Regions from separate parts of the Lactivibrio alcoholicus genome, predicted to be linked through region 1. Evidence: riboswitches for the same ligand, from Rfam matches in the RefSeq annotation. Region 1 holds a riboswitch; each other region holds the start of a gene.
The links. Region 1 has a riboswitch for cobalamin ahead of ACZ5IU_RS10920 (methylmalonyl-CoA mutase family protein). Riboswitches for the same ligand answer to the same signal wherever they lie in the genome.
Positions count from the first base shown of each region.

Region 1 (3,246 bases):
GCGCCTGCAGCACGGCCTCTATTTCGGCCTGAACCGCGCCGCTCCGGAGGGATTCCTGCATACCGCCGGCCTGCTCGATCTTCTGGAACTGCGCCCACGCAAGTTCCGCAACGCTTTCGGTCAGCGACTCGATATACCAGGACCCTCCGGCCGGGTCGACCGGCTGCAGCAGTTCGAACTCGTTGCGAAGCAGAATCTGGATGTTGCGCGAAATCCGCCGCGACTGTTCGTCGCCGGAACGCACCGCGTCGTCGAAGCCCCGGACATTCATGCCGCCGACGCCGCCGACCACGCCGGAAAAGGCCTCCGTCGCATTCCGCAGGATATTGACGTAGGGGTCGTACACGGTTTTCGTGAAAGCGGACGTCGTCGCGAAAATGTCGATCTTTCGGGCGCCCTCTCCGCAGCCGAACGCCTCCGCGATTTGCGACCACACCATCCGGACGGCCCGGAGCTTTGCGATTTCCATGAAGAAGTTCGCGCCGAGCGAAAAAGAAAACCGCATCTGCGAGGCGACCGAATCGGCGTCGATTCCGCGAAGACGCATAGCGTCGAGATACGAAACGGCGGTCGCCATCGCACAGGCGATTTCCTGCGCGGCGTTCGCCCCGCCGTCGTGATACACGTCTCCCCGGACGAAAATCGTCCGCATCCGGGGCATGTTCGTCCGCGTCCACTGGATCGTCAGCGCCATCTCGTCGTAGAGCTGGCCGAGCGGACAGTCGAGCATTCCTTCGCGCGCGAGAACGCCGAGCGGATCGGCCCCGACGCATCCGCCGAACTCCGCGACAGACCGGAGGGCGCCCTGCGCCCGGGTCCGTGCGACGAGGAGAGCGAGCAGCGGCGCGGCCGACGCTCCCGCGAAGATATGGAGCGGCGTGCTCGCGAGGTCGATGTCCCGGAACGTCTCGTCGATATCCCGAAGCGTCGCGAGCGACAACCCCCGGGACGATTCCGCGCCCGGTTCCGCCTCGTCCCTGCACCGGAGCGTCGCGCCGTCGAGCGCGACATGGATCGCGTCGCTTCCCCTCGCGAGTTCCTGCCGGAGCTGCTCGTTCGCCTGCCAGGGCAGAGCGGCGTCGCACGCCTGCGCGACGGCCCACGGAGCCGCCAAGTATCCGGCGGGCTCCGTCCCCCGGAGGAAATCGGGAGAACCGGGATGCGTCCGCGGGTGCGTCAGATCCTTCGTATGTTCCGCCGTGTACAGCGGTTCGAGCGTGATTCCTTCGTATGTCTTCGTCAGCAGCCGTTTTTCGAACGGCGCCCCCTTGAGCGCGTCCTCCGCCTCCCGTCGCCACTCGACGTACGACGTCGGTGCGAATTCCGCGAATGAAACGGAGTCGTATTCTCGCGCCGGTGTTTCCATCCCTGTCTCCATGCGATATTTCCCCTCCCTCGTCGAATTCCTCCCCGTGCGGGGACAAAAAAAACCGCCGCGGGTCGCGCGGCGGCACACACACCGAAATCCACAAATGGGGAGACATACTTCCACACCATCCGGGGACAGCGTCCGCCCGCGCAGACCTGACCTGAACACCGTCCGCGGACCGGTCTCCTGACTTCCGTTCATCCTACTTCCGCGTCTTCCCGACATCTTCCTCGGTGACCCTGCGGTTTCGTCCCGGTTACAGTGGCGGGGCCGTTCCGGATTCACACCGGATTCCCGAACATCTGCGGACTGCTGTTTCTCGTGTCCGTATCCTACCCTTCCGGTTCGGGAAACGTCAAGCGCGGGAAACGGGACGCATACCCTGGTTCAGGACAGCTGCAGATACGCCGTAATGCGATAAAAAAACCGCCGCCAGGGCGAAATTCACTCGCACCGGGCGGCGGTGACAGTGTCCGACTCAGTCGCTTGGGGGGCAGACGCGAATCGTCACTGCAAGCTTGGCGCACAATCGCGCCGTCATCGCGATTTTTCGAGTTCTTCGAGCGTCCTGAAGAGCGCATCCTTGAAGCATTCGCTCAATGTCGGGTGCGGATGCACCGTGTAGGCCACATCCCGGACCGACATTCCGTATCGTACCGCCAGAGCCGCTTCCGAAATCATCGAAGCCGCCTCGGGCCCCATCATGTGGACGCCGAGCAGCTTTCCGTCGCGAGCGGCGACGACCTTCACGAACCCGTCCGTCTTGCCCATGGCGAGAGCCATTCCGTTCCCGAGGAAGTACGATCGGGCGGAGACAAACTGGAGATTCTGCGACGCGGCCTGTTCCTCCGAAAGGCCGACGGCCGCGATTTCCGGATCCGAGAAGACGCACCACGGAACCGAGTCGGGTGGGATCGAAACGCTGCGTCCCTGCATCGCCTCCACTGCCGCAAGCGCGTGATACTCCGCGAGATGAGCGAGCATCATGCCTCCGGTCACGTCCCCGATCGCCCAGACGCCTTCGATGTTCGTCCGCATGGATGCGTCCACGGCGATGCCCTTTCGCGGGTCGAACCGGACCCCGGTGTTTTCGAGTCCGTAGCCGTCGAGAATCGGGACCATGCTCGACGCGAGAATGACGCGGTCGCAGACCGCTTCTTCGCGGCCGTTCTTCGTCGAGCCCGAGATCCGCAGCAACGGCCCTTCCGCCGTGATCGTCTCCGGGTGGAAGAAGTCGACCATCCGGATCTTGCGTTTTTTGAACCCCTGAACGAGCTTTTTCTTGATATCGCCGTCCGCCCGTCGCAGGACCTCGTCGGAGTGCTTGAAGATCGTGACGTCTTTGCCGAGAGCCTTGAGCATCGCCGCGAGTTCCACCGCAATGACGCCCGCACCGACGACGCCCACCGACGAAACGGTCTCGTGATCCGGCGACTTCCAGAGATCCGGGCAGGCGACGGCCCGGTCGCCCGTGATGACGCCCGGGAGGTCGGCGCCGTCGAAATCCATGGGCATCGAACGCGAGCCCGTGGCGATGATCAGGTTTTTTCCGCTGAGCGCAACGGGATCTCCGGCGCCGCGGACCTCGACGCTCTTGACGTCTCCCGCGCAGGTGATGGTCCCCGTTCCCCGTACGACATCCACACCCGTCATGCGCATGAGCGTCACGATGCCCTCCCGGAGCTTGGAGACGACCGTTTCCTTGTCCTCCCAGAGCGACGCAGAGGAGCCGTGTCCGCCGACGAGCCGGGCGTAGTACGCCTTGGTCGGGATACACCCGCGGTTGAGGCACATTCCACCGAGTGCGTCCTTCTCGACCAGGGCGACCTTCATCCCGGCCTTTGCCGCGAGCTCCGCCGCCCTGTACCCTCCCGGCC
Region 1 covers NZ_AP042471.1:2,375,138-2,378,383, reverse strand. The annotation lists gene ACZ5IU_RS10920 (methylmalonyl-CoA mutase family protein) at 1-1,378, opposite strand, end outside; cobalamin riboswitch at 1,529-1,690, opposite strand; gene ACZ5IU_RS10915 (dihydrolipoyl dehydrogenase family protein) at 1,907-3,246, opposite strand, start outside.

Region 2 (3,246 bases), 1.2 Mb from region 1:
GGCGATCCTCGGGGCGGCGGCTCTCGGCATTCCGGTCGTCGTCGACGGTTTCATCTCGACGGCGGGCGCCATGATCGCCGCGCTGCTCTGCCCGCTCTCGAAGGACTACATGTTTTTCTCCCACCGGTCGGAAGAGGTCGGACACGAATACATGCTCCGGTTTTTCGGGGCGCGGCCGCTTCTCGACCTCGGGCTCCGTCTCGGAGAAGGAACCGGCGCCGCGCTCGCGATCTCGCTCGTCGAAGCGTCGGCCAGGATTCTCTCCGAGATGTCGACGTTCGAGAGCGCAGGGGTTTCGGGACCGCTCGAAACAGGCGGCGGAGTCTAGGTCGTGGATCTTCTCAGGGCGCTCGCCTTTCTCACGATCCTGCCTGTCCCTCAGTCCGGGGGCTCTCCCGACGATATCGGACGGGCGACCGCGTGGTTCCCGATCGCCGGGGCGGTGATCGGCGCGCTTCTGGCGGGGGCGGACGCCGCGCTGCGCGTCGTCCTGCCGCCGGTGCCGTCGAGTGCGCTCGTGGTCGTCCTTTGGGCGTTCCTGACGCGCGGATTCCACCTCGACGGACTCGCGGACACGTTCGACGGCATCGGCGGCGGCTTCGACCGGACATCTCGTCTTGCGATCATGAAAGACAGCCGCCTCGGGACGTTCGGCGGAATCGCCGCGGCGTCGGCGCTTCTGCTCAAGACCGCCGCGCTCGCGCCGCTGACCGCGCATTCCGGAGGCATGCGGGCGACGGCGATCTTCCTCGCGCCGATTCTCGGGAGATTGGCGATTCTCTTCGCGATGGCGCTGTTTCCCTCCGCGCGTCCGGGAGGTCTCGGCGATATGTGCCGGAGACGGTGCACGCCGGGACGGCTTCTGGCCGGAGGCGCGACGGCGATCGTCGTCGCGATCGCCGTCGCCGGCCGGAACGGAATCGCCCCGCTCGTCCTCGTTGCGCTCGGAGCGATCCTCGTTTCGAAATGGATCGCCCGCCTCCTCGGCGGCCTGACGGGAGACTCCTACGGCGCCGTCTGCGAGATCGGGGAGATCCTGTCGCTGCTCTCCTTCGCCGCGATGGGGGGCTCTTGACGTTTCGAGTTGACGCTTTTCTCCGGCGAGCTTAGGATTGGAGTGTTTCGACTACAGATCACGGATACCGTTTTTTCGGGGGAAGGCCGGTGTGAATCCGGCGCGGTCCCGCCACCGTGTACCCGACGAATTCGCCGTACCACCGGAAGCCTTCCGGGAAGGGGCGAACGAGGATGAGGGAAGCCGGGAGACCCCGAAACCGACGGAATGCTGCGGCGCCCGCGAGGGTTCGGGCCGGCGTCGGGTTTGTGTGCCCGATGAGCGGACCTCTGTCGCAGGGGTCCGCATTGTTTTTTTGGGAGGATGCGATGGACGAACGGGTATCGTGTTCCGACCGGTTTCTCACGCCGGAGGAGATCGAACGGAAGAGTTTTCGGATTCTCGAGGAGCTTCTCGGCGATTTCGCGGCCCCCCCGAATGAACGGGAGGTCGTGAAACGGATTGCGCACGCGACGACGGATGTCGAATGGGCGAAGACCTTTTTCTTCTCGGAAGGAGCCGTCGATGCCGGAGTGGCCGGAATCCGCCGGGGAGTCTCCGTCGTCACTGATGTCGAGATGGTCCGGACGGGCATCAGGACTCCATCCTCGGGCGGAAGCCGCGTCTTCTGCTTTCTGAACGATCCCGACGTCGTCGAACGGGCGCGCGGGGAAAAGACGACCAGGGCGCGCGTAGCCATCCGGAAGGCGCTCTCGCTCTTCGGAGACGCGATCGTCGCGATCGGCAACGCGCCGACGGCGCTTTTCGAGGTCTGCGATCTGGTTCGTTCGCGCGCGTGTCGTCCCACGCTCGTCGTCGGCGTTCCGATCGGTTTCGTCGGCGCGGCGGAATCCCACAGGGAACTTCTCTCGCTCGACTGCCCCAGAATCACGCACGAAGGGCCGAAAGGCGGCAGCCCCGCGGCGGCGGCCATCGTCAACGCGATCGTCCGCATTGCCGAACGGGCAGGGTAGAGGAGGCGCGGATGTTCGACGCGCTCGGATACACGGGAGGGCTCCGGAGGGGGTATACGACCGGGAGCTGCGCGGCAGCCGCGGCCAGGGGGGCGATCGGGATGCTGCTTTTCGGGACGGCGTCCGAATACGCCGAGATCGTGCTTCCGGGCGGAGAGAAACTTCGGCTGCGGCTCGAGAGCTGCAGCGCCGGGGACGGCGCCGCGAGATGCGCCGTCCGCAAGGAGTCGGGCGACGACCCGGACAGCACCGACGGGATCCTGATTTTCGCCGAAGTTCGTCTGACCGACCGCGAGGGGATCGGGATATCCGGAGGAGAGGGCATCGGACGCGTGACGCGGAAAGGGCTTCCGGTCCGGCCGGGCGAGTGGGCGATCAACCCGGTTCCGCGGAAGATGATCCGGGAGGCGATCCTCTCCGTTTTGCCCGAAGGGCGGGGCGCGTCCGTCGTGATCTCGGCTCCCGAGGGAACCGCGCTGGCGGCGAAGACGTGGAATCCCCGGCTCGGCGTCGAAGGGGGGATTTCCATTCTGGGGACGACCGGCATCGTGGAGCCGAAATCAACGGCCGCCTACCTGGCGTCGATCGACATCGCGATTTCCGCGGCGCTCGCATTCGACTCCTCCTGCCCCGGGACGGTGTTCCTCGTTCCGGGGTACGTCGGTGAAAAACCACTCGTCGAAGTCTTCGGCGCCCCCCGGGAACTTATCGTCAGGATCGGCGACCATGTCGGACACGCGTTGAGACGCTGCGCGGAGCTGAACGTGCCGAGGCTCCACCTTTTCGGCCACGTCGGCAAGTGGGCGAAAGTCGCCGCAGGGCTCTTCAACACGCACTGCGACTTCGGGGACGCGCGCCTCGAAACGATCGCGGCATGCGCGGGAGCCGCCGGCGCGACGCGGGAGCAGATCCGGACGCTCCTTTCGCTGCCGCTGGCGGAGGAGGCCGTCGAACCGGTGCTGCGATGGGGACTCGGAGAAACGTTCGCGATCGTCGCCGAACGGGCGCATCGGCGCGCGTCGCTCCTCATGGGGGGGACCGTTCCGCTCGGCGTGGCGGTTCTCTCCCTCGAAGGCGCGATTCTCGGAGGATTCCCCGAAATTCGGGAAGGGGTGACGAAATGGGAAGATTTACCGTCGTCGGCATAGGCCCCGGAGACGCGTCCTATCTCCTCCCGGCCGCATCGGAGGCGATCGCGGAGGCCGATACGCTGCTCGG
Region 2 covers NZ_AP042471.1:1,176,967-1,180,212, reverse strand. The annotation lists gene cobT (nicotinate-nucleotide--dimethylbenzimidazole phosphoribosyltransferase) at 1-328, shown strand, start outside; gene cobS (adenosylcobinamide-GDP ribazoletransferase) at 332-1,075, shown strand; cobalamin riboswitch at 1,107-1,287, shown strand; gene ACZ5IU_RS05605 (precorrin-8X methylmutase) at 1,384-2,028, shown strand; gene cbiD (cobalt-precorrin-5B (C(1))-methyltransferase CbiD) at 2,040-3,176, shown strand; gene cbiE (precorrin-6y C5,15-methyltransferase (decarboxylating) subunit CbiE) at 3,149-3,246, shown strand, end outside.
Region 2: linked by a shared signal. The riboswitch ahead of ACZ5IU_RS05605 (precorrin-8X methylmutase) and the one ahead of ACZ5IU_RS10920 (methylmalonyl-CoA mutase family protein) in region 1 are both predicted to bind cobalamin.

Region 3 (3,246 bases), 380 kb from region 1:
CCTGCGCCTTTCTGGATACAATCAGAAGGGAAAGCGGCGGGAGTCTTCCGCCGCTTCATGTTGTCTCGAACTGGGAGGCGCTGCTTCAGAAGACCTTTCCGCCGGAGTTCCGCGCTCTCCTTACGATTCAAAATCTCCTCTAGAGATCCTCAGAACGCCATCGATACCGACAGGACGAAGCTTCTCTCCGGGGAGAGATAGACCCGGTTGAGGGAAGTGAACTCGTACGGTTCGTCGAAAAGATTGAGACATGACAGTCTGACCCTGTAGTTGTTTCCGGCTTTGTTCCGCGGCGATGTCCATTCGACATACAGATCGGTGAGGAAGGATGAACCGTCGTCGCCGGTCGTGCTGTACGGGCGGTCGTCGATGTAGCGCACGGCGAGTTCCGCGGACCAGGGATTCCGGTCGTACCGCAGCGATCCCTGCATCGTCCACTCCGGCGTACGCAGCGAACGACGCCACTCCGCGCCGGAACTGCTCCGTTCCTCGGCGCGCATCCACGTTCCGGAAAGGCGCGCCGAAAATGGGCCGTCGAGTGTCCATGAACGTTCCGTCTCGATTCCGAAGGACCGGAATTCCGCGATGTTGGCGTACGTACCTTCGTATGTCACTGGGTCCGACACGAAAACGATCTTGTCGTCCATGAACATCGCGAAGACTCCGATCTGCCAGCTTCCGAGCCCGTCCTTGCCCCGGACGCCGGCGTCGTAACTCCAGCCCTTTTCGGGTTTCAGATTGGGGTTGCCCTTCACGAGCCACATCGTGTTCGTCGTGTAGAGCTCGTAGAAGCTCGGCATCGCGAAGAAGCGTCCCGCGGACAGGTACCACGTCTGTCCGCCAGGTGTCTGGTACTCGACACTGAGCTTCGGCATCAGCTCTCTGTGGTTTTCCGCATCCTCCTGGTCCCAGTATTCGTATCGCACTCCCGCGTTGACGAGGATGTCCCCCGCGGGAAGCGACACCTCGAGGTAGGGAGCGACGTTGCTGCGCGAATGGTCCTTTTCGTTCTCGGCGAGCTCTTCGCGGAAGGTCGTCCACTCCTTTCTGTAGAAAAGACCTCCGACGGCACGGGCCCGGCCTATCATGAACGGAGCGTAGATGTCGGTCGTCAGGCTCCGGTCGTCATACGAGCATCCGGCGATATGAGGGTATTCCCGTTTCTGGGTATCGTACCCGAGCAGCGCGTGAATGCGTTCGCCCGAGTAGGAGAGGGCATAGCGCGAGTACGTCTTTTCCTCTTTGTTGACGACTGCGGTGTAGGGAGGGGTGTAGGTCGGCGAAGACGCGTCCTCGAAGATGTTCGTGTAGCTTCCGGCCTCGGCCCTGAAGGACCACGCTCCTCGCGAAATCGTGATGCCGCCGGCGTCGCCCTCGTAACTGTCCGAATAGTAGAGTTTGCCGCCCTCGTCGGTTGTCCTGTAGATCCGGCGGCGTCCCTCCTCGGTCCTTTCCGCGTAGGCGTTGAGGCGGAACAGGTCGTTCGATGCGGCGGCGGTCGCCGCGTACCGTCTGAGACCGTCGGGCCCCGCCTCGATGGTGACGCGGCCGCCGCGCGAGTCTCCCTTTTGCGTGATGACGTTGATGACCCCTGCGGCCGCGAGGGAACCGTACATCGCGGAGGAGGCCCCCTTGACGACTTCGATGCGTTCGACGCTTTCGGCGGATATTGAGTGGAGGTCGATCGCCGCTCCACCCGCGATGTGCGAAGAGCGGTAGAAGGGAATACCGTCGACGAGAACGAGCATCTGGGTCGTGAGCCCCCGCACCGTCACCTCTGCGTCCTGCGCCCACCCCATCCGGTTCGACTGGTTGATTCCCGGAACCCGCGAGACGAGGATGTCGGCGACAGTTCGCGCGCCCGTAGCCGCGATATCGGCGCTCGTGATGACGTAGACCGGACTCGCGATCTCGTCGATCGACCCCGCGATCCTGCTTCCCGTGACGACGACTTCGGGGAGCGACACGACGCCCGGGGCCGCAGAAAGTGCGGGACATGCGGCGAATACGGACAGGAACGCCGCGAACGTGAAAAAAGACAGACGCTGGTTCATATGAAACTCCCTCCCTGGAAAATGACAGGGGGGAAGCCTGCATGCAACAGGCTCCCCCCCTCTATATGGACATCCCATATACAACGGGTTCCACGCTGCCGTCGCGCCCTCGCGCGCAGTACAGACTCCCATGTCCGGCCGGTCTCCTGGCTTCCGTTCCGCCTCCTCCGCGCCTTCCCGACCGAAGTCGGTGACGTTATGCGGATTCGTCCCGGATACAGTGGCGGGGCCGCTCCAGCGTTTCACTGGATTCCCGAGCACCGGACACGCGTATGATATTCTTTTCGTATTCTATCCGTTTTACCGACGCCCCGTCAATCCGACGGATGCATACCGAAGGAGACCGCATGAACCGGAAAAGGATCATCTTCTTGCTGGCGTGTGTATTCTCTCTCACTGTCTGTCTTCCGGAGGCGGCACGTACAGAATGTCGTGCCGTACCGCTTGCGAAAGCCCGGAACGTCGGGATCGAAAAGGGCGGCTCGTGGACGCGGCTTCGGGTCCGCAATCCGATTCCTGGCGCTTCCGAGGAGAACGTCTATATCCTCGTTTCGCGGGATGTTCCGCTTCCTCCCGATATCCCGTCCGGGCGCGTGATTCGCGTTCCCGTGAGAACGTACTGCAACATGTCCACGACACTCATTCCGTTCCTCGAGGCGATGGACGGCCTTCGCGGACTTCGCGGGCAGGGGGGACGCGCGTACGTTTTCACGAAAGCCCTCGACGCGGCAGTCGTCGCGGATCTCGGCCCCGGAAACGCGCCCGACCCGGAACGGATCCTATCCCTGGCCCCGGAAATCGTATTCGCGTACGCGAGCACTCCCGACGAACTCGAAACAATACGCAGGCTCGAGTCGTTGGGCCTCTCGGTCATGTCGGTTACGGAATTTGCGGAGGAACATCCGCTTGGGCGCGCCGAATGGATCCGCGTCTTCGGCCTCCTGTTCGGCAGGACCGGGGAGGCCGAAGAACTCTACCGGAGTATCAGAACCTCGTACGAGTCGCTTGCCTCCCGCGCGGCCGCGCTGTCCGCGAGACCGGGCGTCCTCGTGAACGATTCCTTCAACGGTGTCTGGTACGTCCCGGGGGGGATGAGCTGGCCCGCCATTCTGATCCGGGATGCGGGCGGCGATTATCTTCTCGATACGACCGACCGGACCTGGAGCGCTCCGGTCGACTTCGAAACGATCGC
Region 3 covers NZ_AP042471.1:2,752,082-2,755,327, forward strand. The annotation lists gene ACZ5IU_RS12560 (HD-GYP domain-containing protein) at 1-143, shown strand, start outside; gene ACZ5IU_RS12565 (TonB-dependent receptor plug domain-containing protein) at 150-2,054, opposite strand; cobalamin riboswitch at 2,174-2,334, opposite strand; gene ACZ5IU_RS12570 (ABC transporter substrate-binding protein) at 2,402-3,246, shown strand, end outside.
Region 3: linked by a shared signal. The riboswitch ahead of ACZ5IU_RS12565 (TonB-dependent receptor plug domain-containing protein) and the one ahead of ACZ5IU_RS10920 (methylmalonyl-CoA mutase family protein) in region 1 are both predicted to bind cobalamin.